DNA from 4 places in the Paenarthrobacter sp. NCHU4564 genome. Region 2 is predicted to be linked to each of the others. Evidence: riboswitches for the same ligand, from Rfam matches in the RefSeq annotation. Region 2 holds a riboswitch; each other region holds the start of a gene.
The links. A riboswitch is a leader RNA that binds a small molecule or an ion and turns the genes downstream of it on or off. The one in region 2 is predicted to bind S-adenosylmethionine.

Region 1 (7,599 bases), on a different contig from region 2:
GCCGGATCCAGGACATCAATGTCAACGGAAATGTACAGCGGGCGGTTGCCGATGCGGTCCCGGATCTTGGCCACCGTCTCGGCCACGCCCTGGTAGTAGACGTCCGCGGAGGTGACGATGCCGAAGCCAAAGCGGTGGTCGTCGTCGAGGTCCTTCTTGCCGTAGAGCGGACCGCGGGTACCAACGTGGCTGATGGCTTCAGTGTCCAGGATCCCCTCTTCCACTGCGCGGCGGAACGGGGTGCCGTGCGTGTACTCTGCACCGAAGTAGGTGTCCCAGGTATCCAGGTGAGCGTCGAAGTGCAGCATGGCGATGGGTTCACCGGCACGTTCGGCCGCGGCCCGCAGAAGCGGCAGTGCGATGGTGTGGTCGCCACCGAGGGTGACCAGCTTGCTGCCGTTCGCGGTCAGGTCCAGCGCGTTCTGCTGGATGGTCTCAATGGCCTCGTTGATGTTGAACGGGTTCACGGCCATGTCACCGGCATCGGCGACCTGGATGTTCTCGAACGGGCTGACGTCCCAGGCCGGGTTGTACGGGCGCAGCAGACGGCTGGCCTCGCGAACATGGTTGGCGCCGAAACGGGCGCCTGGACGATAGGAAACGCCGGAGTCGAAAGGCACGCCGACAACGGTGACGTCGGCCTTGGTGACCTGGTCCAGACGGGGAAGCCGGGCATAGGTCGCAGCGCCGGCATAGCGCGGGATACGGGATGAATCGATAGGGCCGAGGTTCCCGTTGGCTTCAATGCGGAGCTCTTCCAAAGTTGCGCCACTCCTTAGATAGATGGATCTGGGTTGTGACACCCATCATACACTCAAAGTTGTCCAATATGCATCATCTGTTTACGACAGAGGCAGCGTATCCGGATGCAGTGAGATGCCGGTCACAGGAGGCGTTAAGATTCCATAAAAACCGGGGTCCGCGGCGGAAACGGCGTCCTACGCTCCTTGCTGAAGCAGCAGGGTGCTGCGCGAGAGGACACCGTGACAACGCTGACGAGGCCCCCGGCCGATCCGTCCAACCGGCCCAAGGGCGGCTTTCACTTGAAGGCCTGGCTGCTGGAAGGCATGCCGGACACGTCGGGGAAACGGCAGGGGCCCCACGGGAGGCCGTCGGAGTCCCACAAGCCCCAGTCATGGTGGAAGGTCATGTGCCTGACGGGCCTGGACTACTTCTCCACCCTCGGCTACCAGCCTGCCATCGCCGCGCTTGCTGCCGGCCTTCTGTCGCCACTGGCCACCCTTCTGCTGGTAATCGCTACACTGGCCGGCGCATTGCCCGTCTACCGGCGGGTTGCCAAGGAAAGCCCCCGCGGCGAAGGATCCATCGCCATGCTTGAACGGCTCCTTCCGCGCTGGGGTGGCAAGCTCTTTGTCTTGGCACTCCTGGGCTTTGCCGCTACCGACTTCATGATCACCATTACCCTCTCCGCCGCCGACGCGACAGCCCACCTGATCGAGAATCCGTTTGCTCCGCATTTCCTCGAGGGACAGCAAGTGGTCATCACCCTTGCCCTGATCGCAGGGCTGGGCATTGTCTTCCTTCGCGGATTCAAGGAAGCCATCAACGTGGCGGTCGTCCTGGTGGGTGTCTTCCTGGCCCTGAACCTTGTTGTGGTCGTTGTGGCGCTCAGCCACCTCTTTACCGAATCCCACGTCATCACCGACTGGTGGGCGGCACTGACCACGTCCCATGGCGATCCCCTCCTGATGATCGGCCTGGCCCTCCTGGTCTTTCCCCGCCTGGCACTTGGCCTGTCCGGGTTTGAGACCGGCGTGGCCGTCATGCCGCAGATCAAGGGCCACGCCACCGATACGGACAAGAACCCCGCAGGTAGGATCAAGGGCGCGCACAAGCTCCTGACCACGGCGGCCATCATCATGAGTTCGTTCCTGATCACCTCCAGCTTCACCACCGTGATGCTGATTCCCGCAGCGGAATTCGAAACAGGTGGGAAGGCCGAGGGGCGCGCCCTTGCCTACCTGGCCCATCAGTTCCTGGGTGACGGATTCGGCACGGTTTACGACATCAGCACCATCGCCATCCTGTGGTTCGCCGGGGCGTCGGCCATGGCAGGACTCCTCAACCTGGTCCCGCGGTACCTTCCCCGCTACGGCATGGCCCCCGCCTGGGCCCGCGCACTGCGCCCGCTGGTCCTCGTTTTCACCGTGATCGCCTTCGCCGTGACCATCATCTTCCAAGCGGACGTGAACGCGCAGGGCGGTGCGTACGCCACCGGCGTGCTGGTCCTCATCACCTCGGCTTCCATCGCCGTGACCCTCTCAGCGCGACGCAAGAAGCAGCGCGGCCAGTTCATTGGCTTCGGCATTGTCTCCCTGGCGTTCATCTACACCACGGTGGTCAACTCGATCGAGCGTCCCGACGGCCTGAAAATCGCAGCCTTGTTCATCCTGGGCATCGTGGCGGTCAGCTTCGTTTCACGGATACGACGGGCCTTCGAGCTCAGGGCCACCCACATCAAAATGGACGAGGCGGCCTTGGAATTCACCGCTAACAACGCCGACGGTCCGGTGCGGATCATCGCCCACGAGCCCAAGCACCTGAGCGCCAGCCGGTACCGGGAAAAGCTGCGGCACGCCCAGCAGGCCAACCACTTGCCCGTGGACAGCGACGCCGTATTCATCGAGATCATCGTGGACGACAGTTCCGACTTCGAGCAGGAACTCCAAGTGGTGGGCAGGAAGCGCCACGGCTTCAAGATCCTGGAAGTCCACAGCAACAACGTGCCCAACACGCTGGCAGCCGTTCTCCTCCACATCCGGGACGTCACCGGCTACATGCCGCACATCTACTTCCGGTGGACGGAGGGCAACCCCATCTCCAACCTGAGCAAATTCCTGTTCTTCGGCGAAGGCGAGATCGCTCCCGTGACCCGCGAAGTGCTTCGGGAAGCAGAGCCGGACGTGACCCGCAGGCCTTGGGTCCACGTGGGCTAGCAATCCCCGCCCAGATGGCACTTAATGACAATGTTTCCCCCCGACATTGTCATTAAGTGCCATCTCGCGGAGACGGAAAATTACCGACTGGCTGCCGGCACCAGGACCCAGAGCACTTCCACGGTTTCATCGGTGGGATTGATCCACGTGTGTGGTTCCCGGCCGGGGAAGGAAAGGGTGTCCCCTTCCTCGAGGTCATATTCCTCATTGGTCAGGATGAGCTTGATACGTCCCTTGACCACATGGAGGACGTCAACATCGCAGTCCACGGCGTAGAGCTCATTCTCACCACGGCCATGCGGTTCGATGGTTGCCTGCAGGATCTGCAGCCGGCGCTCCGATCGCGCGGTAAGAAGCCGTTCAACGATGCCCTGGCCACCCAGGGAAATGCGGGGACCATCATCCCGCCGCGTCAGGTGGGTTTCCGGCGCCGCGAACAAATCGCCAACCGACACTGAAAGCACCTGGCACAGGGTAACCAGTGAGGCGACCGACGGCGAGGTCAGGTCCCGCTCCACGCGGCTCAGGAAGCCTTTGGTCAGGCCGGTGGCATCCGCCACTTGCTCAATGGTCAGCCGCTGGGCCTGCCGCGCGGCGCGGATGCGGGAACCGATGGCAACGGGGACGTTGCTCGGTTCAACGGGGAGAGCCTTCATTCACGAACCTTTCAGGCCTGCCATGCGGCCCTGTCATTGGAGCAATAGTAGCCGGATCATCTTCCGCGCAGCGCTGTTCCGGCGTAACCATAACCAAAGGACCTTGACTGTTACTCCAGTCACAACATATCCTCATAGGCAACAAGTGTTGTCTGTGAGGCACACAACACGAGCCAATCTCCCGTCATCACGCACAGAGCTTCCGGCCAGCCCAACACAGCGCCGGAAATCCCAACCTCTGTGCATCAGCTCCAAGGAGCCACTCATGGACTCTTCGTTCATAAACATCGCCATCGTGGTGTTGTACTTGCTGGCCATGCTGGCCTTCGGTTGGTGGGGCAAGTCCCGCACCAAGAACAACAGCGATTTCCTGGTGGCCGGCCGCCGCCTGGGTCCCTTCCTGTACACAGGCACCATGGCCGCCGTGGTCCTTGGCGGCGCATCCACCGTGGGCGGCGTTGGCCTGGGCTACAAGTTCGGTATCTCCGGCATGTGGCTGGTGGTGGCCATCGGTTCAGGCGTGCTGCTGCTCAGCCTCCTGTTCGCCGGCACCATCCAGAAGCTCAAGATCTACACCGTCTCCCAGATGCTGACCCTTCGCTACGGCAGCAGGGCGACGCAGACCTCCGGCATTGTCATGCTGGCCTACACCCTGATGCTGTGCGCCACGTCCACCGGCGCCTACGCCACCATCTTCGTGGTGCTGTTCGGATGGGAGCGCTGGCTGGCCATCGCCATCGGCGGTGCGATCGTGCTGGTGTACTCCACCATCGGCGGCATGTGGTCCATCACCCTGGCCGACCAGGTCCAGTTCGTCATCAAGACGGTGGGCATCTTCTTCCTGATGCTTCCGTTCGCCATGAACGCTGCCGGCGGCCTGGACGGCATCCGTGCACGCGTTGATGAAAGCTTCTTCGACATCGGCGGAATCGGCCTCCAGACGATCATCACGTACTTTGTGGTCTACACGCTCGGGCTCCTGATCGGCCAGGACATCTGGCAGCGCGTCTTCACGGCCAAAACGCCCAAGGTAGCCCGCTGGGGCGGCGCAACCGCAGGCGTGTACTGCATCCTCTACGGCCTGGCCGGCGCCCTGATCGGCATGGCTGCAAGCGTTGCCTTGTCCGGTATCGAGATCGAAGCCAAGGACGACGTCTACGCCGAAGTCGCCACCAACCTGCTCCCGATCGGCATCGGCGGCCTGGTCCTCGCCGCAGCCGTCGCAGCCATGATGTCCACCGCCTCCGGCGCACTCATCGCAGCCGCAACCGTGGCCCGCGCCGACGTTCTCCCGTTCGTGGCCGGCTGGTTCGGCAAGACCGTCAACACCGACGACTCCGACAACCCTGAGCACGACGTCAAGGCCAACCGCTACTGGGTCCTGGGACTCGGCATCCTGGCCATCATCATCGCCATCTCCACCAAGGACGTCGTGGCGGCACTGACCATTGCGTACGACATCCTGGTGGGCGGCCTCCTGGTCGCGATCATCGGTGGCCTGGTGTGGAAGCGTGGCACGGGAATTGCCGCCGCTGCGTCCATGGCCGTGGGCTCCGTGGTCACCCTGGGCACCATGATCATCCTTGAGATCAACGCCAAGGCTCCCATGGACGGCATTTACGCGAACGAGCCCATCTACTACGGCCTGCTCGCCTCTGCGATCGTCTACGTGGCTGTTTCACTGTTCAGCAAGCCCACCGACCCGGCGGTCATGAAGGCCTGGACGGACCGTGTTGCCGGTACCCGCGTGGCCGAGGATGAGCTGAGCTCACCGGCCAAGTAGCTGCAGCTTCTGCAAGCAACGTCCGACGGCGGCGCTTCCCTTTGCGGGGAGCGCCGCCTTGTTGTTTTCCCGGGCCAGGGGACCGAATCCGGCAAACCTCTCGTTGCCCGGGTGCTGTGAGTGGGCAGTGTCAGGCAGCCAGCACCTTGGCGAGGTTCTTGAGGTTGCGGCGGAGGGACAGACCCAGGAACCATTCCACCAGCGGCCCAGGCAGTTTGCCCATCAGGCCCTCCATGGGTGTATTGAGCCGCAGTTGCTCGGTAACGCGGGTCCCGCCATCAACGGATTCCAGGGTGAACGTCGCCGTCAAATCCCGCTCACCTTCGATCGAGCGGGACACCATGCGGCGGGGTGGATCGAATTCCGTATATTCAACCATCCAGTCAAACTGCCGCCCCATGATCCTGGTGGTTCCCCGGCCCCGGGTTCCCAGCCCTGGCGGAGCATCGCCGAGCGGCCCGGACGAAATGACAAAAGCATCATAGGTGGAGAGTTTTCGAACCGTGCCAGGAAGTCGAAGACCTCCTGCTGGGGCCGGGGAATATCCACGCTTTTCTCTATCGAGGGCATTGGGCCTCCTGGTGCTGGCTGATGCTTCCTTGAACAGTGTGTTCCTGCGGACGGGACCGGAACAAGAAGGCCCATGCGGTAGGGTGGTGCCAGCTTCAAGAGAGGTGGCGCCAAGCTCCGACTGGCCACACACCAACCCCATGTTCACGGGTGGTTCGGATGAGGAAGCGGCCCGTTCCGGACCAGAGACAACCGAGCGGGCAAGAGCACTCCCCAGGAGATCCATCCTTGCCGTTCCAAGCCCACCCCCTGAGCGAAACAAACACCCCTGCCCTCCCCCAACGTCCCGGCGTGCCGGTGGTTCCCGGCGTGGACGTTGTCAGGGGAACCGTGACGCTGTTCCTGGACGGCCGCTTGCAGCGGTTCCTCTGCGCGGACGCTCACAGGATGGAACGCGCCCTGGGCCAAGCGGTCCGTCCCACGCGATGGTGCAGCGCGATGCGGACGCTGACGGTGACCGTTGCCGCCGTCGGACAACCTCGGGGGCGCGAGCGGCACTTCCTGCTGAGCGACATGCAGGACTAGAGTTCGTCGTCGTCCTCGCGGAAGTCGTCCGCGTCGTCGATCGGGACCACCCGCTCGTCGTCGTCGGGAGCGTCCACTTCCTCAACCCACGGTTCGTCCACTTCCTGGTCCTCGCCGTAATCGTAGGCAGGATCCGACTCGATGGTTGCCCGTTCGGGGTGGCTTGCGTGCGGTTCGGTGCTGTTCATGCTCCAACCTCCGTGTGGTGGGCCGGCAAGCAGCCCTTCGGCCGAATGCGGGGAGTCCCCCGCCCCTGTCCTTCCATCTGAGCACCGGCCCCGGCGAACGGTCAAGACACCCGACCGGCACGTCGGAACGCAGGTGGAGCGGGGCTCCGAATTAAGGTCCGCCGAACATTCCGGTTGAGGAATACCGGCCAAAAAACCGCGGAAATAAGCGGTACAGTGGGCGGTGCAATGGGGCCGAAACCACCCCACCCAGCACAGGAGATAACGTGCAGAAGCACCATGAATCCCATGATCCGTTGAGCCCCGCTCCGGGTCCCGCCCCTGAAACGGCCCCGGCAGCGGAATCAGCTCCGGCAGCGGAAACGCCGCCACCGCCGTCCGCCTCCGACATCAAGCGCTGGCGCCAGTACCTGGCCGACGAACGGGCCGAAGCCGCGGTGTACCGGGAACTCGCGCAGCGGCGTGAGGGCGAAGAACGCCAGATCCTGCTGGCCCTGGCCGAAGCCGAGGGCCGCCACGAGGCCCACTGGCTCAAACTCCTCGGCGAACACGCCGGAATGCCCAAGGCAGCATCCGGCCGGAGCCGCTTCCTGGGCTTCCTCGCCCGCAACTTCGGATCGGTCTTTGTCCTTGCGCTCGCGCAGCGGGCCGAAGGCAGGTCGCCGTACGGTGCCGAGCCGGCCGCCACGCCCGCCATGGTGGCCGACGAGCAGATCCACGAGGAAGTTGTCCGCGGCCTGGCAACCCGGGGGCGGAACAGGTTGTCGGGCACCTTCCGGGCAGCCGTGTTCGGTGCCAACGACGGCCTGGTGAGCAACCTTTCGCTGGTCATGGGCATGGCGGCCACCGGCGTTCCCAGTTCCGTGGTGCTGATGAGCGGCGTGGCCGGCCTTCTCGCCGGAGCGCTGTCCATGGGTGCC
Region 2 (7,599 bases):
GTTCGTGGACGAAATCGACGATGTCCTGCCAGGCCTGCTCCTGGTGGTCGTTCCACAGCCCTGCGTCGCCCAGGGAGATCCGTGCCTCCGGAGAAACGGCCGTGGCTTCGGCGAAGATCAGGCCGAAGCCGCCCGACGCCCGTGCCCCGAGATGGACCAGGTGCCAGCGTCCCGGAACGCCGTCCGCTGCGGAGTACTGGCACATCGGGGAAAGCCACAGCCGGTTGGCGAACGTCCGCCGTCCCAGGGTGATGGGCTGAAAGAGGCTGACGGTGGTTCGCTTGGCTACAGGAGGCGCGTTCATGCGCGTGCCTGCCCGCGGAACGCAGCGGATATCCGGCCATCGACCAGCACTGCAACGACCCCGGAACCTGCCGCTTCCCGGGCGGGCAGACCCGCTGCCAGTGTGCGGTACCCGAGTCCCGCGGTAACGGCCGGGGAAGCATCGTCCACAGCACTCAACGACTCCAGCGTCACCACTGCCGCTACCTCGCGCGGGTGGACGGTTCCGAAGGTGTCGCCGCGGTCCAGAACCAGGAATGCCGGTTCGGCGGGAGCCACCTGGCGGGCATGAAGTACGACGGCGGCCTCCGCCGCTGTCAGGGTACTCGCCAGGAGCTGGACTCCGGCAGGCGCGGTGGCGAGCAGCGAGCGAACGGTTCCTTCCGGCGTCGTGGGTTCCAGGAAGCCGAGCGAGGTGAGCCAGGCGTCGTCGAAATAGGTGGAGAGGTAGTTCCGGCCGGAGTCCGGCACCACCACCACGATCGTGTGGTGTCCGTCCAGGGTTTCGGCGAGTTGCAGTGCTGCAGCCAGGGCTGTGCCGCCGGTGGCGCCGATCAACAAGCCTTCCTCGCGGGCAGCGCGGCGGGCAGTGAAGATGGCGTCCCGGTCGCTGATGCTGAAGTATTTGTCCACCAAGGCGGTGTCGAAGGCCTCGGGCCAGAGGTCTTCAACGGAGTCCGGGTGCAGGGGATGCCCGGCACCTTCGGTGTATTTGAGGGATCCGTTGCCTCCGCCGTAGCGGGAGTGTTCCGGGTCGGCGGCGATGACCTGCACCGCCCCCTCGCTGGCCTGCTTCAAGTACCGTCCCGTGCCGCTGATGGTCCCGCCGGTTCCGACGCTTGCGACGAAGTGGGTCACGGCCCCTTCGGTGTCGGCCCAGATCTCGGGTCCCGTCCCCGCAAAATGGGCGGCGGGGTTGGCGGGATTGTCGTACTGCAGTGCGAGCCATGCGCCCGGGGTAGAGGCTGCGAACGCCGCCGCCCGGTTAGCGAGGTGGGCCGGGTCCGAGCGTGGCACGAAATCAGCCACCAAGTGCACCTCCGAACCGTAGGCACGGAGCAAACTGATCTTCTCGGCGGCGGTGGCGGCGGGTGCGAAGATCACCGAGCGGTAGCCCAGCTGCGCGGCCACAAGGCTCAACCCGATACCTGTGTTGCCGCTGGTACCCTCAACGACCGTGCCGCCGGGCTCCAGGAGTCCGGACTCTTCAGCCGCACGGATCATCGACAGCGCGGCGCGGTCCTTGACGCTGCCGCCGATGTTCTGGAACTCGAGCTTGGCGTAGATGCGTGGACGCACCCCGCCGCCGAGCTTGTTCAGGCGGAGCAGGGGAGTGGCGCCAATGGCATCCAGGACTGATTCGTGGACGGTCATGGGACCAACGGGCGGATGGAGCTCTGGGTGGCGGACATCAGGCTGGGATCGTGGACCTGCACAAGGGTCCCGGGAGGCTTTGGCATGGCACGACACTACGGAGCCTCAAGGCCGGGCCAAAGCTGTTCTGTCACCGCGCTCAACGGGACTCAACCCGGCTCAATCCCACGCAACGGGAAGTCACACAGGACTCCCGGATCGGTGAAAAATGACGAACTTGGCAGCCCTTTGACGCGGTGTTTCCCGGGTTGACTTCCCGCGTCGGGCCGGTTTGTACATTCCTTGGACACGCTCCTAGATTCAATCCCAGGTCAAGAGTCAGCGCGCCAAGGACCGGCTCGCGCTGCGGCAACCCTCAGGCATTGTGTGGCGGGGTGCTCCGGAAACAGACCTGGCCGCAACAGCGGCAAGCGAATGTCAACCGGCCGCACCGCGGCCTCTGAAAAGAGAGAACCATGCCTTCCAATCCTGATTTCCGTTCGCGTGTAGTTGCTTTGGAGCTCGACGGCGATGGGGCCCACCCGGCTGCGTGGCGCAAGGCCCTCCATGATCCGCAGGCACTGTTGGGGGGCCAGCGGATCCGGGAGACTGTCCAGGCCGCCGATATTGCCGGCTTCCACTTGGCTACCTTCAAGGACAGCCGGGTGGTGGACAAAGGAACCACCGGAATTCCCGTGCGCCTCGATGCCATCCAGCGGGCAGCCTTTGCCGCGCCCGTCACCCGCTCCCTGGGACTGGTCCCGGAAGCAGGGACGCTCTTCACCGAGCCGTTCCACCTTGCCACGCAGCTGGCCAGCCTCGACTACTCCTCGCACGGCCGGGCCGGCTGGCTGGTCAACGCGGACAACTTTGCCGCGGAAGCCCGGTCCGTGGGCCGCACGCCGCTTCCCGGGGACGAAGTGATCAGCGAGGCAGCCGATGTTGTCCAGGCCAACCGCAGGCTCTGGGACTCCTGGGAAGATGACGCTGTCATCCGCGACGTTGCCACGGGCCGCTACCTGGACCGCGGAAAGCTGCACTATGCCGATTTTGAAGGCGAGCGGTTCGCCGTGAAGGGCCCGTCCATCATTCCGCGTCCACTCCAGGGCCAGCTGGTGGTGTTCGCCCCCGCAAGCCTGCTTCCCGCCGTCGAAGCTGACGTGGCCCTGGTCTCCGCCGGCACGGCCGACGACCTGGCCCAGGCAGCACAAGAGGCAGCGGCGGCAGGTGCGCAGCGGACGGTCGTTGAACTGGATGTGATCCTGGACGCCCGGGGGCAAACCGCAGCCAGCCGGCTTGCGGAGCTTGATGCCCACGAAAAGTGGCAGGGCGGAGCGCGCTACGTGGGCGATCCCGATGGGCTCGTGGAACTCCTCACGGCGCTCTTTGCAGCCGCAGACGGCGTGCGCCTCAAGCCCGCAGTGCTGGACATCGACCTGCCGGAGCTTGCCCGCAAGGTGCTGCCTGAACTGCACAAGTCCGGGCTCGTAACGCCGCCAAAGCCAGGCACGACGCTGCGCGAAATTTTCCGCCTTCCACGCCCCGCCAACCGCTACGCCGCAGCCTGAACAAGGCCAAGAACAAGGCAGAGAGCAGAACCATGACCAAGCATCACCGCATCGCAGGCAACGGCCGGATCCAGTTCGGTGTCTTTTTCCAGGGCGTCAACCACACCACGGTGTGGAAGGACCCGGCCAGCGGCTCGCAGACCGACTTCGAATCCTTCCGCCGCGTGGCACAGACAGCCGAACGAGGCCTTTTTACAGCCTTCTTCCTCGGCGAGGGCCTCCGCCTCCGCGAACACCTGGGCAGGATCCACGACCTGGACGTCGCAGGGCGGCCGGACGCGCAGACCGCCCTGGCCGCCCTGGCAGCCATCACCACCAACATCGGATTGGTGGCCACGCAGAACACCACGTACAACGACCCTGCGGACCTTGCCCACCGCCTCGCCAGCCTCGATCTGTTGTCGAGTGGCCGGGCTGCGTGGAACATCGTCACGACGGACAATGCATGGACCGGTGCCAACTTCAGGCGCGGCGGGTTCCTCAAGCACGAGGACCGCTATGTCCGGGCCGAAGCGTTCGTCCAGACGGCCAAGGCCATCTGGGATTCCTGGGCTGACGGCGCAATCGCCGGGTCCCGGAACGAGGCCCGCTGGCTCGCTGAGGGCAGCATCAGTCCGGTACAGCGCAAGGATCAAAGCTTCGACGTCGAGATCACCGGACGCCTACCCCGCTCCAGCCAGCACCACCCCGTGTTGTTCCAGGCAGGCGATTCACCGGACGGCCGCGACTTCGCGGTGAGGAACGCCGACGTCATCTTCTCGGCCCACCCCGAGCTGGAGGACGCGAAGAAGTTCCGCGAGGACATCGTGGCCGGGACCCTCAAAGCCGGCCGCCCTGCCGATGACGTGAAGATCTTCCCCGGCCAGGAATTCATCCTCGGCGCCACAGCCGCCGAAGCCGAGGAGAAGCACCAGTGGGTCCGTTCACAACAGGTTGGCCCGGAAACCGCGATCGCGTACCTTGAGCAGTTCTGGGGCCGGACGCTCACCGGGTATGACCCGGACGGGCCGCTCCCGGACATCGACCCGGTGGTGGACGTCACCAACCCCACGCGCGGCAACGCCTTCCACGGCAAGAGCGCCAAGGAGCTCGCAACCCAGTGGCGTGATGAGGCCAAAGACAAGGGCCAGTCCATCCGGCAATTCGTGGCTGCCCGTTCCCGCCTGAACGGCCGTGGACTGGTGGGCTCCTACGACGACGTCGCGGACAAGCTCGCCGAATACGCCCACGCGGGAGCCGTGGACGGTTTCAACATCACGCCCTGGATTGTCCCGACCGGCCTGGACGAGATCGTCAACGAACTTGTCCCCAGGCTCCAGGACCGCGGCGTCTACCGCACCGAATATGAAGGCTCCACCCTCCGCGAAAACCTCGGGCTCCGTGAGCCCCTCACCCGTCGCGGTTCACTCACCAGCCCCGAACTCACTGAAAGCGAAAACGTCGCATGAGAATCCCCAAACTGTCCGCAGCCCGCGGCACAAAGAAGCCTGCCGCCGTCGTCGGTGTCCTTGGAGCCGTCGCACTCCTTGCCTCCGCCTGCGGTGGAGGGGCCGACGCCGGTACGCAGCAAAGTGCGGCAGCCTCACCCGTGCCGGGTGGGAACCTGAACTTCGCGGTCTCCGTTGACCGTGGCTGCATCGACCCGCAGCAGGTGGGCAACAACGACGCGATCGCGATTGCCCGCCAGACCGTGGCCTCGTTGACCTCGCAGGACCCGAAGACCGGCGAAATCGTTCCTTGGCTTGCAGAGAAATTCGAGAACAACGCGGACGCCACGAGCTTCACGTTCACCCTGCGCACGGGAGCCACCTATGCGGACGGAACTGCGATTGATGCCGCTTCCGTCAAGACCAACTTCGAAGCCATCAAGGCCCTCGGTGCGAAGGCAACACTGGGCTCCACGTATCTGAGCGACGTCAGCGCCATTACCGTGAAGGATCCGAAAACCGTGGTGGTGGACTTCTCCAAGCCCAACGCCCAGTTCCTGCAGGCCACCTCCACCTTCACTCTGGGGCTCCTGTCTCCCGCCTCGGCCCAGTTGTCTGAGGCGGACCGTTGCGCCGGCAAGTTCTCGGGTTCGGGCCCCTTCAACGTCAAGAGTTACACCGTGGACAAGGAAGCGGTCCTGGAGCGTCGGGCCGGCTACAGCTGGCCGTCCTCCACCAACAGCAACAAGGGCGAGTCCTACCTTGACTCGGTGACGTTCAAGATCATTCCGGAGGCGGGCAACCGCACGGGCAGCCTGCAGTCCGGCCAGATCGATGCCACGGCGGCGATCTCTGCCGCGGACATCCAGTTGTTCAACGGGAACGGCTTCTGGAACGAGACCCGTGCCAACCCGGGCGTGGTCTATAACCTGTACTCCAACGAGTCCAACCCCAAGCTGAAGGAAACAGCTGTCCGCCAGGCGATCTCCAAGGCGATCAACCGCGAGGAAATCACCAAGACCCTCTTGACGGAGGCCGACCAGCCGGCAAAGGGCGTGCTCTCGCACACCACCCCGTACTTCAAGGATTTCAGCTCGTTGCTGGCCCACGATCCGGAGGGGGCCAGGAAGCTCCTGGACGACGCCGGATGGAAGCCAGGTGCCGATGGCATCCGCGAGAAGAACGGGGAGAAGCTCTCCTTCAAGGTCACGTACTGGCAGTCACCCAAGGAAGTCCTGGAGCTTGTCCAGCAGCAACTTAAAGCCATCGGCGTGGACCTGCAGTTGAAGTTCACCACGATTGCCGATGTCACCGCGGCCCAGGCGGACAAGACCTATGACTTCTCCTACGGCAACCTGACCCGAAGCGATCCGGACGTCCTGCGCACGGTCTTTGCCTCCAACACGGCCCGCGGCGGCAGCAATCTTCGCGAGAAACTTCCCGTCGACGACACCTTGGGGGAGCAGGCTGCGGCTTTGGACAAGGACGCCCGCCAGAAGCTGGTGGACCAGGCCCAGGAAGCCCTGATCAAGGACGCCCATTCCATCCCGCTGTACGAACTGTCCACCACGATTTCGGCCAGCGAGAAGGTCCACGACCTCAAGTTCGAAGCTTCCAGCCGCCTGGACTTCTACGACGCCTGGCTGAGCAAGTAGGCACCCCATGATCCGCTACATCGGCCGGCGGTTGCTGCAGGGAGCGTTTGTCCTCTGGGCCGCCTACACCGTGTCCTTCCTGATCCTGTACTTGCTGCCCGGCGACGCCGTGAGCATTATGGCCAGCGGCGACGAACAGAACGCCGTGGACCCCGCGCTCGTGGCCAAGCTGCGCAGCGAGTACGGGCTGGACAGGCCCCTCCACGAGCAGTACTTCATTGCGCTGGTCAAGGCCCTCCAACTGGACTTTGGCGTTTCCATCAAGAACGGAGTTCCTGCCACCGCAACCGTGGCCGAGGTCCTGCCGGAAACCATCAAACTGGCCGTTGCCGGGTTCGCCCTGGCCGTAGTCCTGGGGAGCGTGTTGGCGGTGGTTGCGGCGTTCAGCCGCAACCGCTGGATCCGCACGGCGTTCTCCTCGCTGCCCCCGCTGGGGATCGCGGTGCCCACGTTCTGGATCGGTCTGCTGTTGCTTCAGTTCTTCTCCTTCCGGTTGCGTCTGTTCCCGGCCATAGGGAACGACGGCGGCGAGAGCCTTGTGCTGCCGGCGCTGACTTTGGCGATACCCACCGCAGCCGTGATCGCGCAGTTGCTTACCCGCAGCCTCCACCAGACACTCGGGGAGCCGTACATCGAACAGATCCGGGCCAAAGGTGCCAGCGAAGCGCTGATCAACTTTGGACATGCGCTGAGGAACGCGGCCATCCCCACCCTGACCATGCTGGGCATACTCGTGGGAAACCTGCTGGCCGGCGCCGTGGTGAGCGAGACCGTGTTCTCAAGGGCAGGGATCGGCCGGCTGACCGTCACCGCAGTGAACAGCCGGGACATCCCCGTAGTGCAGACACTCGTAGTCCTGGCAGCAGCGATCTTTGTGATCACCAGCCTGATCGTTGACCTCATCTACCCACTCGTGGACCCACGCATCAATACGGCGCGCGGGGCCAAAGCCTAGGAGGCCGGCATGTCGCAGCAACTTGATACCCGCGTGGGAACTGCCGCGGATTCCCACTCCGTCATTGGGCTCCCGCAACAGGCCACCTTCCCGGAGGACACCACGGAAGCAGACCGCCCGGCGCCGGGGCTGTTCCCGGGGGTCCGGAAGGCCCTGGATTGGCGATCCCTGGCACGCCGGGCCGCCGTCCGGCCGGGGCTGGTGCTGTCCGTGCTGGTCCTGGCCACCGTGATCCTGTGGGCATTGATCCCGACAGCGTTCACGCCGTGGCCACCGGACGCGGGTGTTCCCTCGTCCCGGCTCAAACCGCCGTCCGCCGAGCACTGGTTCGGCACGGACAGCCTGGGCCGGGACCTGTT
Region 3 (7,599 bases), on a different contig from region 2:
TGGCCGCAACCCACCCGGTACCACCAACTGAAAACCCATGCGCTACGAAGAGGAGAACGCAATGTCACAGGGATGGTCCTTTGAAACCCGCCAGATCCATGCAGGCCAGGAACCTGACGCTGCAACAGGGGCGCGTTCGCTTCCGATCTACCAGACCACCTCGTTCGTGTTCCCCAGTGCCGAGAGTGCGGCCAACCGGTTTGCCCTGGCTGAGCTTGCGCCCATCTACACCCGGATCGGCAACCCCACCCAGGATGCCGTGGAGCAGCGCGTTGCCAGCCTGGAAGGTGGGCTCGGCGCCCTCCTGCTGAGTTCGGGCCAGGCGGCGGAAACGTTCGCCATCCTGAACATCGCCGAAGCCGGCGACCATGTGGTGGCCAGCCCCAGCCTGTACGGGGGCACGTATAACCTCCTGGCGCACACGCTGAAGAAGTTCGGGATTGCCGTGACCTTCGTTGAGGATCCGGACAACCTGGATCAGTGGCGCAATGCCGTCCAGCCCAACACCAAGCTCTTCTTTGGCGAGGTGGTGTCCAACCCGCGCCAGGATGTCCTGGACATCGAGGGGATAGCGCAGGTGGCACACGATGCCGGCGTGCCGCTGATCGTGGACAACACGCTGTCCACTCCCTACCTGATCCGTCCCATCGAGTGGGGTGCGGACATCGTGGTGCACTCAGCCACCAAGTACCTGGGTGGTCACGGTGCGGCGATCGCCGGCGTGATCGTGGACTCGGGCAACTTCGACTTCGGCAAGGACCCGGACCGCTTCCCCAACTTCAACACGCCGGATCCCAGCTACAACGGCCTCGTCTATGCCCGTGACCTCGGGAAGGATGGAGCACTGGGCGCCAACCTTTCCTACATCCTCAAAGCGCGGGTCCAGCTGCTCCGCGATCTCGGCTCCGCAGTGTCTCCGTTCAATGCTTTCCTGATTGCGCAGGGCCTGGAAACCCTGAGCCTCCGGGTGGAACGGCACGTCGCCAACGCCACGGCAGTGGCGCAATGGCTGGAAGCGCACGACGACGTCGAATCCGTCGCCTACGCCGGGCTGCCGTCCAGCACCTGGTTCGAACGCGGCCGGAAGTACGGTCCACGCGGTACCGGTGCCGTGGTGGCCTTCACCATCAAGGGCGGAGTCGAGGCAGGCAAGCGCTTTGTGGATGCCCTGGAACTGCACTCTCACGTTGCGAACATCGGCGATGTCCGGTCCCTGGTCATCCACCCGGCGTCGACTACCCACAGCCAACTGACCGTGGAACAGCAGGTGGCAGCAGGCGTGAACCCGGGTCTCGTCCGCCTGGCTGTGGGCATCGAGCACGTCGACGACATCATCGCCGACCTCGAAGCCGGCTTCCGCGCCGCCAAGGGCGCGTAGGCTCTGCAGGACCCTGGCGTGGGCCCCGGCCGGTCGAATGTTCGCCGGACGGGGCCCGGGCGGGGTCTTTGGCGAACCAAGCAGTGAAAAACCGTCACACTGCTGTCACATTCTTCGCCAGAACCGCCATGTTCTTCCTAGACTCTACGTATTAGGTCATGAGTGCCAGCGCATAGCCCCGGCTTGCTGGCCGGCAACCCTCCTCCGCGGTGGGGTGCCCCGGGTGAGGACCTGGCCTGTCGCAGAAATGGCGATGGGCAAGCGCGACGATAGGTGTCAAAGGAATGACCATTACTGCTGCAGCACTCCCAAAATCGGGCGAAGAAGACGGCATCGTCAAATACGCGGGCATCGGTTCCCTGGAACTTGAAGCGGGCGGCTTCCTTCCTGATGTCGTCCTGGCCTACGAGACGTGGGGACGGCTGAATGCCGATGCATCGAACGCTGTCCTGATCCAGCATGCGCTGACGGGAAGCACGCACGTAGCCAAGGGTGCCACCGACGAGGACGGTTGGTGGGAACAGTTGGTGGGTCCCGGCGCCACGATCGACACCGACCGGTTCTTCGTGGTCTCCATCAACATTGTGGGCGGATGCTATGGAAGCACCGGACCGTCCTCGACGGCCCCGGACGGACGTCCTTGGGGGTCCCGCTTCCCCTTGGTCACCCTGCGGGACAGCACCGAAGCCGAAGCCCGTCTTGCCGACACGCTGGGGATCCGCCAGTGGCATGCGGTGCTTGGCGGCTCCATGGGTGGTGCCCGGGCCCTTGAATGGGCCGTGACTTTTCCTGACCGCGTCAAACGATGCGCAGTCATCTCAGTCGGTGCCTACAGCACCGCCGAGCAAATCGCCTTTGCCCAGTCGCAGACCTTGGCCATCCGCCAGGACCCCCACTTCAACAACGGCGACTACTACGACGGACCGGCTCCGGAGGCGGGCCTTGCACTGGCGAGGCGCATCGCGCACATCACCTACCGGTCAGCGCTGGAACTTGATGTCCGCTTCGGCAGGGAAGCCCAGCACCAGGAGACGCCCCTGGCCGCCGCTGTGTTGGGCGAACGCGGCCGCTACCAGGTGGAGAGCTACCTGGACCACCAAGGCACCAAGCTGGTCCGCCGCTTTGACGCCAACAGCTACATCGCCATCACTGAAGCGCTGATGTCCCACGATGTTTCCCGTGGTCGCGGCAGCCTCCAGGAAGCCCTCGGACGGGCCACCGCCGAGTTCTTTGTCGCGGCAGTGGACACGGACAGGCTCTACTTTCCGGAGCAGTCCCGGCAACTGGCCGCGCACCTGCCCGGGCAGGTCCCTGTTCATGTCATTGAAGCGCCGATCGGGCACGACGGCTTCCTCACGGAAATCGGCCAGCTTTCCACCCAGCTCCGCGAGGCGTTCTTCGCGTAGCGGTGCGGTGGCCGTTGGAACTACGGGTGGCCGTTACACCAGCGACGTCTGCATGCGCAGGAACTGACCGTAGCGTTGGGCCTGGGCGTCCAGCGCTGCTTGTTCCTCCGGCCCGGGTTCACGGTTCATGCGCACTTCCAGCCCGCATACTCCGCCCGACAGCCTGTGTCGCCACCAACCGGCCAGCCGGCCGTCCAGCAACACCGCATGCATGGGACCCTTGTCCTCCGGAAAAAAAGGTGCTGTTCCGCCCAGGTAGTGCCGGGTTTGGGAGTAGCCCATGATGTATTCGTCATAGCACTGGACAAGGTCGATCCTGGGCTCCGCCTGCCGCGTCCGGGGGAGTGCCTGCCCGGGACGGGCCGGCTGCCCGGACCGGGCCAGGGACTCCACTTCCTCAGCAGCCACATGGCATTCCACGCCGTCCACGTCCACCGTGGTGAGTTCCGCGGACAGGGAACGGGCAGCATCCAGGCCGCGGCGGATGTCCTGCATGGTCAGTCCGGACCACACAGAACAGTCCTTCACGGTCGCAGGGCCCCGGCTGCCGAAGTAGCGTAGAACCAGCCGTGCCAGTGCGTGGTCGCGCTCGTCACCCCGGAAGCCCGGCCTTTCCTGAAGACCGGAGGCGTTGGGAACCCGCTCTTCGAAGAGTGCATAGGTCTGCTTGAGGGCGCCGCCGGTTGAACGCACCGGCGCGCCGCTGACCAGGATTCCGCTGGTTTCTGCGTGCATCAGGTGGTAAATGAAGCCCAGGTCCTTTCCCGGCAGCCCGGCGCGCTCCAGCACCTGTCCCAGCTCTTCGCGCGTCTTGTGGTTGCCGCCGGCCACCGCTTCGGCCAGGATCCGTCCGCTGCGGGCGGCGGTTTCCGTATCCACGCCGGTTTGCCGGTACATTCCCTTGTTGCCCTGATGAAGGCGTTCGGCGGACAACGCCATCAACCAGCCAAGATCGTCCCGGTGGACGAAATGCCAGGTGGGCCGCAGAATGTGGGTCCGGAGGATCGTCCCGTCTGCCACGGCCTGCTCGACGTCGTCGGCTGTGGCCCCGGGAGTGCGCTGGGCAATGGACCAGCGCGCGTAGGCGAACTCCTGCGACTGCACCGCAAGGAGGTGTCGCAGGACGCCGGCTACGTCTGCGCCATAGGGCGGCCGAAGCCGTTGCCGCCGCAAGCGGACGTCGACGACGGCAGTTGCCTGTCCTGTCACACCGTGCACGACCGGTCCCTGCCTAGCCGCGCGGCACCATGGTGCTGCCGGGTCCGAACACGGGTCCCGGCGTCGGGCGCTTGGGTGAGATCCCGTCCCCTGAAGACTGGTGGCGCAACCGGCGGATCACCCACGGCACAAAGTACTCCCGGGCCCACACCAGATCCGAGGAACGCGCCTCGCGCCACGTCCGCGGGGGGAGTGGCTTGGGGCTCAACGGCTCCAGGGTATGCGGAACGTTCAGTGCTTCGAGGACCATCATGGCGATGGTGTGATGCCCCAGGGGCGAGAAGTGGAGGCGGTCTTCGTCCCACATCTGGACATCTGCCAGCTGCCTGAGCGACCACATGTCAGCGATGATGGCGTCGTGCCGCGCGGCCACGGTGCGGAGGTTTTCGTTGTAGATGGCCACCTTGCCGCGGATGCGGCCCAGTACGGACGACGCGGTGTCGGGCCCGTTGAACAGCACCACGGTGGCGCCCCCGGAGCCCAACTGCCCGACGGCGGCATCCAGCTTCTCTGCCAAAAGGTCGGGATCGCCCCCGGGCCGGATGAGGTCGTTGCCACCGGCGGAAATGGAGACGAGGTCGGGCTGCAGCTCCAGGCAGGGTCCCACTTGCTCGTCGATGATCTGCTGGAGAAGCCTGCCCCGGATGGCGAGGTTGGCGTAGGCGAAGTCTTCGTGGCCGCGGCCCAGCTCTTCGGCTACGCGGTCAGCCCATCCCCTGAAACCACCGGGGTTCTGCGGCTCGGGGTCGCCGATGCCTTCGGTGAACGAGTCTCCCAGCGCTACGTATCGGCTCCAGGGATGCTTTTGGGCCGGGTCGTCCGGCCGGACCAATGAATTCACGTCACTCACGCTTCTCATCCTGCCTCTAACCTGCCAACCTACGCGACCGTAGGTTGTTACCAGCGGGTAACTGCAAGAATAGACCCATGACTGAAGCCGTTGCATTCCCCGCGCCCGTTGTTCTCTGGTCCCACGACGAGTCAGAACGGGAAGGCAAACCGCTGCTGGTCCTGCTGCACGGTTACGGTTCCAATGAGGAGGACCTCTTCAGCTTGGCCGGGCTGCTGCCTGAGGGATTCGTGGTGGCAGCGCTGCGGGCCCCCGTGCCCACCGGGCCCGGGTACACGTGGTTTCCGCTGACTGCATCGATCGAGTACTCACTGGATGCAGTCAAGCTGGCCGCCGGATACGCGCTCGAGTGGCTCGATACCGTCAAAGCGCACCATTCCTCGGTGACACTGCTCGGCTTCTCCATGGGCATGGCCATGGCCACCACCATGCTCCGCTACCGTCCCGCGGACTTTGCCGCCGTTGTCGGGCTTTCAGGTTTCGTGGTGGACGCCGCCGACGACCCTGACTTCCGCGACGACCAACTTGATGGCAGCGTGCCGATGTTCTGGGGCCGGGACCAGCAGGACCCGGTCATCACCCAGGACAAGATCGAATACACCATGGGCTGGGTGCGCAAGCATGTGGACCTCACCAAGGTCCTGTACACGGGGATGTGGCACGGCATCAACCAGCAGGAGATCGGCCACGTGGGGGAGTTCCTCACCCACAAGGTGCTGGGCTAGGGGGATCCCGGGCTAGGAGTTGCCGGTAATCCGGACGGTCTGTCCATTGACGCTCACGGTGTCGCCGGCGTGGAGCTGGCGGCCGCGGCGTTCCTCGATGTCGTCGTTGACCTTGACCAGGCCGTTCTTGATGAGCTCCGTAGCCTCAACCCCGTCTTCCACCAGGTTGGCGAGCTTCAAAAGCTGGCCCAGGCGGATCATGTCGTCGCGGATGGGGATTTCTTCGATTTCGGGGTTGCTCATACAGCAATGATGCCTGAAGTAGTGTGGTGACAGTGCCGCAGCCTTCCCGTCGTTCCAGCTTTCCGCTTGTCCTTGGCCTGCCTTTGGCCGTCCTGACGGGGCTGGTGCTCCCGGTGCAGGGACGCATCAACGGGGCACTGGCCACCAACCTTCATGACGGCATTACCGCCTCGGTGGTGAGTTTCACCACAGGCCTGGTGGTGATCGCTGCGATATCGCTCGCCACGCCCAAGGGCAGGGCCGGGCTGCAGCGCATTGTCCCGGCGGTCCGCAACCGAAGTTTCCCGCCCTTCTATGTCATGGCCGGCGCCGTGGGGGCGTTCTTCGTCTTTGCCCAGTCCTACACCGTGGGACTGTTGGGTGTGGCGGTGTTCACTGTCGCCACCGTGACAGGACAGACCTTGAGCGGACTGCTGGTGGACCGGTTGGGGATAGCTCCAGGCGGCAAGAGGTCCGTTACCGGCATGCGGGTGGCTGGCAGCATCCTCACCGTAGCTGCCGTCGCCTGGGCCGTGTCGCCGCGCCTGGGCGGCGTGTCCGACGTCGGAACCTTGCTTGTGCCGGTCATCCTGCCTTTGGCAGCGGGTTTCCTGATGAGCTTCCAACAGGCAATGAACGGAACGGCGACCGTGCACTATGGCACGCCCATTGCGGCCACCTTGGTCAACTTCCTCGCTGGTTCGGTGGTGTTGTGGATCGCCTGGCTCATCAAGGCCGCGGTCTCAGGTCCCGGGAATCCCTTGCCGGGCGAGCTGTGGTACTACCTGGGCGGGCCGCTGGGCTGTGTGGCGATCGGCCTGGCGGCCCTGCTGGTCCGCAGCCTGGGTGTCCTGGTCACCGGCCTGGGCATGATTGCCGGCCAGCTGGTGGGCTCCCTGGCGCTCGACGTCGTGATCCCCACCTCCGGAACGGTGGTCGCCTTGCCCACGGTGCTCGGTACGCTGCTGACCCTTGCGGCGATCGTTGTGGCCACTCTTCCATGGCCGAAAGGATCCTTCGCCGGAAGGCCGGCCGCCAAAGGCCGGTAGGCTAGGACACGCAGCTTCCTGCACAGTTCAAACCACCGCGGACCGCACCCAGCGGCCCTGTAGAAATATGGAGTACCCATGGCAGCAAAATCCGTCCTCGACCAGGTCATTTCCCTTTCCAAGCGGAGGGGATTCGTGTTCCAGGCCGGTGAAATCTATGGTGGCTCCCGCTCTGCCTGGGATTACGGTCCCCTCGGTGCTGAACTGAAGGAAAACATCAAGCGCCAGTGGTGGCAGTCCATGGTCCGTGGCCGCGAGGACGTCGTTGGCCTGGACTCCTCCGTGATCCTGCCCCGCCAGGTGTGGGAAGCCTCCGGCCACGTGGAGGTCTTCTCCGACCCCCTGGTGGAGTGCCTCTCCTGCCACAAGCGCTACCGTGCAGACCACCTCGAGGAAGAGTACGAGGAAAAGAAGGGCCGTCCAGCGGAGAACGGCCTGGCCGACATCGCCTGCGCCAACTGCGGTACCCGCGGCCAGTGGACTGAACCCCAGGAGTTCTCCGGCCTCCTGAAGACTTTCCTCGGCCCGGTCGCCAGCGAAGAAGGCCTGCACTACCTGCGCCCCGAGACCGCGCAGGGCATTTTCGTGAACTTCAACAACGTGCTCACCACGTCCCGCAAGAAGCCGCCGTTCGGCATCGGCCAGATCGGCAAGTCCTTCCGCAACGAGATCACCCCCGGCAACTTCATCTTCCGTACCCGTGAATTCGAACAGATGGAGATGGAGTTCTTCGTCGAGCCCGGCACGGACG
Region 4 (7,599 bases), on a different contig from region 2:
CCGACGACGGCAGCAGCCCGGAAGTGCCAACCTGACCTTTCGCGTCGCTCCAGTCAGCGGGCGGGCAGGACGCAGCCTTCGTGGACGCCGGCGCTTTGCACCCAGAGGGCCGAGGAGACTTCATCGGCGAGATCGAATTCGCGGCGCTGGCTCCCGCTGCCGATCCGGACCACCAAGGCGCCGCCGAACGGTTTCCGCCCTATCACTTCCACCTGTGCATCCAGAGTGATCGCCTCTGCGGCGAGATAGCGCAGGAGATCAGGGTTTTCGTCGCTGATGCGGGTAATGCGCCCCGAATGCCCTTGGTCGAGTTCGATCATGCGGTACGCGTGCGGAAGTTCCACCGAGCCGTCGGAAGAGGGAATTGGATCGCCGTGGGGGTCGCGGAGCGGATGGCCGAGCTTGGCGGACATGCGGTCGATGAAGGTGTCCGAGACGGCGTGCTCCAGCATTTCGGCTTCGTCGTGGACTTCATCCCAGCTGTATCCCAGTTCTTCGACCAGGTAGGTCTCAATCAGGCGGTGCCGCCGGACCATGGCCAACGCCAGGCGCATACCTTCATCCGTGAGTCGGATAGCGGAGTACGGTTGGTGGTCCACCAGGCCCTGGTCCTTGAGCTTGCGGACCATCTCGGATACGGAGGAGTTGGCCACGCCCAGCCTCTGGGCCAGCTGCGAGGAGGTGATGGGCTTGTCCTGCCACTCCGTATAGGAGTAGATGACCTTGACGTAGTCCTCGATCGAGGAGGAGGGCGTACTGGTCTTCACACCACTAGCCTACCGTGGCGGCGCAGATCGGGCCTTTCGCGCCCGCCAGGTCTGCGTCACGTACGGCAGCCCGACGGTCTCTCCCGGCGCGTGGCCGAGGTGCTCATACAAGTACCATTCGAGGTTGCCGGTGACTTTCGTCCGGGTGGCCTGGTTGGCGCGCAGGTAGTAGCTGCGCGACTTGGCCAGCTCGATGATGTCGGCAGGGGTGAGGGTCTCCTGCCACGCCGTCAGGTGGCTTTCAAGGTCCACGAACTCCGGTCCGACGACCGGCCGGAAGTCCGGTTTGTGGACGTCGCCCGCATGCATAATGCGCGACAAGCGGTGTACCCAGGGAACGGACGTGTCGAGCTGGTTCCAGATCAGTCCCAGGACCCCGTCAGGCCTGAGGATCCTGGCGATTTCGGTACTCGCTTTGAGGGGTTCGCACCAATGCCATGCCTGGGCGACGCTGACGACGTCGAATGCTGAGTCCGCCAGCCCTGTTGCCTCTGCCGTGCCCTCCAGCGCGTTCACCTGCGGCCAGGTTTTCCGCAGTTGCTCCAGCATGTCCCGGGAAGGGTCGACGGCGGCCACTTCCAGTCCGCGGTCGACGAGCAGCCCCGTGAATTTTCCCGTACCGGCACCAACGTCCGCAGCGAACCTGGTTCCCGCCGGCAGGAGCCAGTCAACCGAGTCCGCGGGGTAACCGGGGCGCACCCGGTGGTAGTGTTCGCCGCCGTCCTGGAAGCTCTGTCCCAGTTCCTGCCGTCGTTCATGATGCAGCCTGGGACCGCTGGCGCCACCGGATACAAGATGTGGACTGATGGCCACGCAAGGACTCCTTCGGAAGCTTGAGACCGGGGTACCTTACGAATTTACCGCAAGAGCGGTGCGATTCAGTGGCCGCCCGCCTCACCCAACTGGGTCGCAGTTGTGCGCGTTTTGAGGGGTCAAAACGCGCTCTGCTGCTACTTAGTTGGGTCGGGAGTCGTTCCAGGGCGCAGGCTAGTCCACGGTGCAGGGTGCGGCGCCTGCGGTACCCGGGGTATTCGGGGCCCATTCCGGGTAGGTGCGGTGGTCGTTGGCCGGTACCCAGCGGCCTTCATCCACCACGTAGTCCCAGCCCAGGCCGGTGCGCTTGAGTTCTTCGATGCCGCGCAGCAGGCGCCCGGCGTCCTCCAGCCTGGAACCTACGCCGAAGCTGGCGCGCAGCGAACCCGAGGGCAAGCCCAGGCGCTTGAGCAGCGGGTGGGCGCAGAAGCGGCCGTCGCGGAGGCCCACACCGTGCTCTGCAGCGAGGTAGGCGGCCACCAGTCCGGCGTCGAATCCTTCCACCGAGAAGTTGACCACACCGATGGTATCGGTCGAATCGCTGAAGATCCGGTGGACGCTCACGCCGTCAATGGCCTGCAGGCCTTCCACCAGGTAGGCCCGGATGGCGGCCTCGTGGTTGTGCCATGCCTGCGGATCGAGTCCGGAAAGTACCTGGGCAGCGCGGGCGAGGGTTGCTGCACCAAGCACGTTGGGGGAGCCGCCTTCGTGGCGGGCAGGGCCGGTTGCCCAGCTGACGGAGTCCAGGCGTGCCTCGCGCACCGCTCCGCCGCCGGCAAGGTGCGGGGTTCCGGCGTCGAGCCAGTCCGGGCGTCCCACCACCACACCCGCGCCGAAAGGTGCATAGAGCTTGTGGCCGGAAAACACAACATAGTCGACGTCGGCCGCGGCGATGTTGATGGGGCGGTGGGGTGCCAACTGTGCGGCGTCAACAACGATCCGGGCACCGTATTCGTGGGCCAGGGCAGCGAGTTCCTTGATCGGCAGGATTTCGCCGGTCACGTTGGAGGCGCCGGTAACAGCCAGCAGGGAGACGCCACCCTGGCTGAGTTCTCCGCGGATTTTCGCGATGGTGCCGGCAAGGGTGGTATCAGCCACCACGCTGCGGTGGGGAACTCCTTGCCACGGAAGCAGGTTGGCATGGTGTTCGATGTCCAGGTACAGGACTTCACCGGTGTGCTTGCCATCGATCTGTGGCAGGCAGCCTGCCAGCAGGTTCAGCGAGTCGGTGGTGTTACGGGTGAAGATCACGGAATCGTCAGGACGGCCGCCTACGAACCCGCGAACGATGTTGCGCGAGTTTTCGTACACCGAGGTGCTGATCTGCGAGGCATAACCGGCGCCCCGGTGCACGCTGGCGTAGTAGGGGAGGACCTCGTTCAAGTAGGCTGACACGATGGTCAGGGCCGGTGCCGATGCTCCGTAGTCAAGGTTGGCGTATCGGACGTGACCGCCCTGGATCAGTGGTGCCTGCAGCTCGGCGCCGGTGACGGCGGCCAGTGGCCTGCCGGCGGCAAGCTCCTGCCCGGGGGACGGCTGGATCGTGAAACTGAACGTAGCTGTGCTCATGTGACCTCACTCAAGAGGGACCCCGCCGGGGATCCGCGCTTGCCGTATCCGTTCCGGACCGGCCTGGTCGTCACCCGGGGCACCCCACCGCGAATGGAGGGTTGCCGGCCAGCAAACCGGGGTTTTGCGCTGGCACTCGTGACCTGTAAATGAGGTTAGGGCACGCCCGCCGCCCGTTTCAAAGCCGCCCGGATTGTTAAGCGCTTTATTACGCCGGTTGAAATTTGGCCGATTTGCCGAACAAACAGACGGCGGATGCCCCCGAAAGGTGGCATCCGCCGTCGAAAATTTTGCTTGGCTGCCAGGTGGCAACCGTGGCATTAGCTGCTAGAGGAGGTCGTCAACCTCGGGGTTCAAGCGCTTGAGGACTTCGGAATGGAGGATCGAATTGGTCGCCAGGGCGTTGCCACCGAAGGGGCCATCCTCACCTTCAAGGGAGGTGAACCGGCCACCGGCCTCGGTGACGATGGGGACCAGGGCCGCCATGTCGTAAAGGTTGAGCTCCGGTTCGCAGGCGATGTCCACCGCGCCCTCGGCAACAAGGCAGTATGACCAGAAGTCCCCGTACGCGCGGGTGCGCCACACGTCTTCCGTCAAGCCCAGGAACTCCTCCAGGTTTCCGCGGTCCTTCCAACCCGACAGGCTCGAGAAGGACAGGGAGGCATCGGCCAGGTGCGAGACGTTGGAAACCTTGAGCCGTGTGGCCGACGCCAGGGAACGGCCGGTGTAGGCTCCCATCCCTTTTGCAGCCCACCAACGTTTGCCCAGGGCGGGAGCGCTGACGACCCCCACCACTGGCTCCCCCTCGTCAACCAAGGCAATCAGTGTGGCCCAGACGGGAACTCCGCGGACAAAGTTCTTAGTGCCGTCGATCGGATCGATGATCCAGCGCCGCGAGCCGTGACCCGTGCTGCCGAATTCCTCACCCAGCACAGCATCCCGCGGCCGGGAACGGGACAACTGGCCGCGGATTGCTTCTTCGGCGGCCTTGTCGGCATCTGTGACCGGAGTGAGGTCTGGCTTGGTTTCGACCTGCAGGTCCAGGGCCTTGAAGCGGTCCATGGTCTGGGCATCCACGGAATCCGCCAGGACATGGGCAAGGCGAAGGTCGTCGTTGTAGCTGGAAACGGGTTGGGTCATGCCACCAAACTTATCGTGAAACGTTCCCCCGCAGCGGGACGTGAAGCCCGCTGGCTAGTTGACGGTTCCCAGTTCCTTGGCTTCCTTGGCCTCCAGCCTGGGGTCTGCGCCCAGGAGTCGTCGCAGTGATGCCAGCCGGGCCGGACCGGAGGGACCCGCGTGGCCCTCGTTGACCCACGCATCAAGGCCGCAGTTGACCGCCCCGGCGTCGTGCTTGCAACCGCGGTCGCAGGCGTCGGTGCCGGGCTCCAGGTCCGGGAACGAGTGCAGGATGCGGTCCGGATCCACCAGGGCCAGGCCGAAGGACCGGATGCCGGGAGTATCAATAATCCAGCTGCCGGACGGGGCATCGGCGAGCTTGAGCGCCAGGGCCGAGGACGAGGTGTGGCGCCCGCGGCCCGTGACGGCGTTGACGCCGCCTGTGGCGCGTTCGGCACCGGTCAAGGCGTTGACCATGGTGGATTTGCCTACGCCGGAGTGACCCAGCATGACCGTGACTTTGCCGTCCAAATGGCTGCGCAGACTTGCCACGGCTTCGCTGTCCAGGCGGGCTGACAAGCCGTCATCCGACCGGGCATCGATGCCGGATGCGGCTGCGTCCGCCGTACGGCTGATGATCACGGGGAAGTCCAGGCTCACGTAATTGGCCAGCAGCTCAGACGGATCCTTGACGTCAGCCTTGGTGACGAGCAGCAGTGGTTCAATACCTGCGTCGTATGCGGCCACCAGGGCCCGGTCAATGAAACCGGTCCGGGGTTCGGGATTGGCCGCGGCCACTACAACCACCAGCTGGTCGGCGTTCGCCACCACCACCCGTTCAATGGGGTCGGTGTCATCGGCGCTGCGCCGCAGGACCGTGCTGCGCTCCTCTACGCGGACCAGCCGGGCGAGCGTGTCCGGCCCGCCGGAGACGTCGCCGACCAGGGCCACGAAGTCACCGGGGACCACAGGGGACCGGCGAAGTTCGCGGGCCCTGGCGGCGATGACCGTCCGTTCCTGCGGTGTGTCTTCGGCCACCACGGCCGTATAGCGGCCACGGTCGACCGTGATGATCCGGCCGATCACGGCGTCGTCGTGGCTGGGGCGGTCCTTGGTGCGGGGCCGGGAACCTTTTTTGTTGGGCCGGATCCGGACGTCGGACTCGTCCCAGGAGCGTGCGTCGCGGGCCATGGTCAGGCGCTGGCTCCGTTGGTGCCCTCGCCCTGCTGCAGCATGGCCTCCCACATCAGCGGAAAGTCGGGCATGGTCTTGGACGTGGTGGCGATGTCTTCCACCTGGACGCCCGGGACGGCGAGGCCCAGGATGGCTCCTGCGGTGGCCATTCTGTGATCCGCGTAGCTGTGGACCACCCCGCCATGAAGCGGGGCAGGGCGGATGACCAAGCCGTCCGCTGTTTCTTCGGCGTCACCGCCCAGGCGGTTGATTTCCGCGACGAGGGCAGCCAGCCGGTCGGTTTCATGGCCCCGCAGATGGGCAATACCCGTCAGGCGGGATGGTCCCGACGCCAAAGCGCACAGGGCGGCCACCGTTGGTGCGAGTTCGCTGGTCTCGTCGAAATCGCCCCCCTTGATGTCCGGACCGCCGGTCACGGTCAGCGTGCCGTGGTCCAGGGTGACCTGCGCACCCATCGACGCAAGGATGCTCCGCCAGAGATCGCCGACCTGGGTTGTTTCGGATGGCCAGTTGGGAATCCGCACGGTTCCGCGGGTCGCCAGTGCTGCCGCCAGGAACGGGCCCGCGTTCGAAAGGTCCTGCTCGATTCTTTGGTCGAACGCCCGGATGGGTCCGGGCTCCACGCGCCAATGGTTGGGAACGGAATCATCGACCCTGACACCGACGCTCCGGAGCACAGCAACCGTCATGGCGATGTGGTCGAGACTTGGTACGGGTTTGCCCACATGTTCCAGGTGCAGGCCTTCAGTGAAACGTGCCCCCGCAAGCAGCAGGGCGGACACGAACTGGGAAGAGGCACTCGCGTCGATCACCAGGTGGCCCCCGCGCACCTCTCCGGTGCCTGCCACAGTAAAGGGAAGGGCCGACGGCGTCCTGCCGCCTTCCGTGCCCACCGGCACCCCGAGCGCTGAGAGGGCTTCGATGATGGTTCCCATGGGCCGCTTGCGGGCGTGGGGATCACCGTCGAAGAGGGTCGTGCCCTTCCGCAGGGCGGCCAGCGGCGGGACGAATCGCATGACGGTTCCGGCGAGTCCGCAGTCGATGGCTGTGTCTGTGCCCGATGCCGCCTGGTCCATGGGCGTGATCTCGAGATCAGGTCCGTAGTCGCCGTCGCCGGGTACTTCAGTGACTGTGGCCCCCAATTGCTTGAGGGCCTGGATCATGAGCACCGAATCACGCGAATGCAACGGTGCCCGGAGCCTCGAAGGGCCGTCGGCCAGGGCCGCGAGAACCAGGAAACGGTTGGTCAGGGACTTGGACCCCGGTACCGTGACGGTGGCGTCCACGGGTGCCTGTGCAAACGGAGCCGGCCAAAGTGGCAATGCAGGGCCGGAGCCTGCCGGCCCCGGGTGTGCTGCGGTGGTACCTGTCATGCTTCCTTATGCTCCAACTGCGTTATCGACGGCTTTGCGTACGGCTTTGTCTGCCCGCTTGATCTGCTTGCCGGTGACCTTCCGGGCGTCCGCCGCCAGGTGCTCTGCCCGCCAGGCAAGGCTGGGCCGTCCCGCGGTGTCGACGGCGGCCAACAGCACGCCTCCGGTCAGGGATATGTTCTTGAGCAGCTGTGCTTTGCGTGCGGTACGGCCTTCCTTGGTGCTGATGTCCGCCGAACGCCACTCCACGAAAGTGTTCAGCGCCGATGTCACGGCCAGGACGGTGGCCGCAAAGCGGGACAGCTTGCCCAGGCCCAACAGGGCGCCGGCGCCCAACTGTGCTCCGCCGATGACCCGGGCCAGCACCTTCTCGTCCGCGGGGAAGGGCAAGGACTCGGAGGCGCGCCGCAGGACAGGGGAGAGTTGCCGGGCAGTGTCGTCAGCGTGCTTGAGCTTGTCCAAACCTGCCACGACAAAGCTGGTTGCGAGCATGGGGCGGGCGAGGAACCGGATAACTGACATGTCTTGCCTCCTGGATGGGTTGCCACAAGTGTCACGGGGTGCAGTCTGGTCTAGTCTTGCACCTTTGCGGAATATTTACCCAGCGGCCGCCGTTGTGAACAACAGGCGCGGTGGAGGCCGGGCTGCGGCAGCGTGATGCCGCTTCGCTGAACGGAGTTGGTTTTTTGACCTTGGTGAAGGACCGGGCAGGCCTGCTGGAGTCCGGCGGGACCAGACAGCCTGATTCCCCGCGGCTGACAGTA

Region 1: it holds a riboswitch for S-adenosylmethionine, as region 2 does, so the genes downstream of both, ACSVIE_RS11330 (hypothetical protein) here and ACSVIE_RS01160 (LLM class flavin-dependent oxidoreductase) in region 2, are expected to answer to the same signal.
Region 3: it holds a riboswitch for S-adenosylmethionine, as region 2 does, so the genes downstream of both, metX (homoserine O-acetyltransferase MetX) here and ACSVIE_RS01160 (LLM class flavin-dependent oxidoreductase) in region 2, are expected to answer to the same signal.
Region 4: it holds a riboswitch for S-adenosylmethionine, as region 2 does, so the genes downstream of both, ACSVIE_RS08400 (aminotransferase class V-fold PLP-dependent enzyme) here and ACSVIE_RS01160 (LLM class flavin-dependent oxidoreductase) in region 2, are expected to answer to the same signal.

What each region holds. Positions count from the first base shown of each region.
Region 1 is NZ_JBQLIS010000009.1:67,032-74,630, forward strand. It holds gene speB (agmatinase) at 1-761, opposite strand, end outside; gene ACSVIE_RS11310 (amino acid transporter) at 984-2,957, shown strand; gene ACSVIE_RS11315 (helix-turn-helix domain-containing protein) at 3,038-3,613, opposite strand; gene ACSVIE_RS11320 (sodium:solute symporter) at 3,879-5,396, shown strand; gene ACSVIE_RS11325 (SRPBCC family protein) at 5,527-6,099, opposite strand; SAM riboswitch class IV at 6,060-6,179, shown strand; gene ACSVIE_RS11330 (hypothetical protein) at 6,195-6,491, shown strand; gene ACSVIE_RS11335 (hypothetical protein) at 6,488-6,679, opposite strand; gene ACSVIE_RS11340 (VIT1/CCC1 transporter family protein) at 6,946-7,599, shown strand, end outside.
Region 2 is NZ_JBQLIS010000001.1:255,072-262,670, reverse strand. It holds gene ACSVIE_RS01170 (NADH:flavin oxidoreductase/NADH oxidase) at 1-304, opposite strand, end outside; gene ACSVIE_RS01165 (PLP-dependent cysteine synthase family protein) at 301-1,656, opposite strand; SAM riboswitch class IV at 1,966-2,075, shown strand; gene ACSVIE_RS01160 (LLM class flavin-dependent oxidoreductase) at 2,112-3,203, shown strand; gene ACSVIE_RS01155 (NtaA/DmoA family FMN-dependent monooxygenase) at 3,236-4,651, shown strand; gene ACSVIE_RS01150 (ABC transporter substrate-binding protein) at 4,648-6,285, shown strand; gene ACSVIE_RS01145 (ABC transporter permease) at 6,293-7,240, shown strand; gene ACSVIE_RS01140 (ABC transporter permease) at 7,250-7,599, shown strand, end outside.
Region 3 is NZ_JBQLIS010000005.1:7,992-15,590, reverse strand. It holds gene ACSVIE_RS06970 (bifunctional o-acetylhomoserine/o-acetylserine sulfhydrylase) at 62-1,378, shown strand; SAM riboswitch class IV at 1,533-1,648, shown strand; gene metX (homoserine O-acetyltransferase MetX) at 1,663-2,784, shown strand; gene ACSVIE_RS06960 (winged helix DNA-binding domain-containing protein) at 2,818-4,002, opposite strand; gene ACSVIE_RS06955 (SGNH/GDSL hydrolase family protein) at 4,016-4,852, opposite strand; gene ACSVIE_RS06950 (alpha/beta hydrolase) at 4,930-5,577, shown strand; gene ACSVIE_RS06945 (RNA-binding S4 domain-containing protein) at 5,590-5,820, opposite strand; gene ACSVIE_RS06940 (DMT family transporter) at 5,844-6,848, shown strand; gene ACSVIE_RS06935 (glycine--tRNA ligase) at 6,927-7,599, shown strand, end outside.
Region 4 is NZ_JBQLIS010000006.1:95,751-103,349, forward strand. It holds gene ACSVIE_RS08385 (MFS transporter) at 1-35, shown strand, start outside; gene ACSVIE_RS08390 (metal-dependent transcriptional regulator) at 54-767, opposite strand; gene ACSVIE_RS08395 (class I SAM-dependent methyltransferase) at 777-1,580, opposite strand; gene ACSVIE_RS08400 (aminotransferase class V-fold PLP-dependent enzyme) at 1,755-3,149, opposite strand; SAM riboswitch class IV at 3,180-3,293, opposite strand; gene hisN (histidinol-phosphatase) at 3,477-4,289, opposite strand; gene rsgA (ribosome small subunit-dependent GTPase A) at 4,344-5,459, opposite strand; gene aroA (3-phosphoshikimate 1-carboxyvinyltransferase) at 5,462-6,835, opposite strand; gene ACSVIE_RS08420 (DoxX family protein) at 6,842-7,357, opposite strand; gene ACSVIE_RS08425 (sigma-70 family RNA polymerase sigma factor) at 7,522-7,599, shown strand, end outside.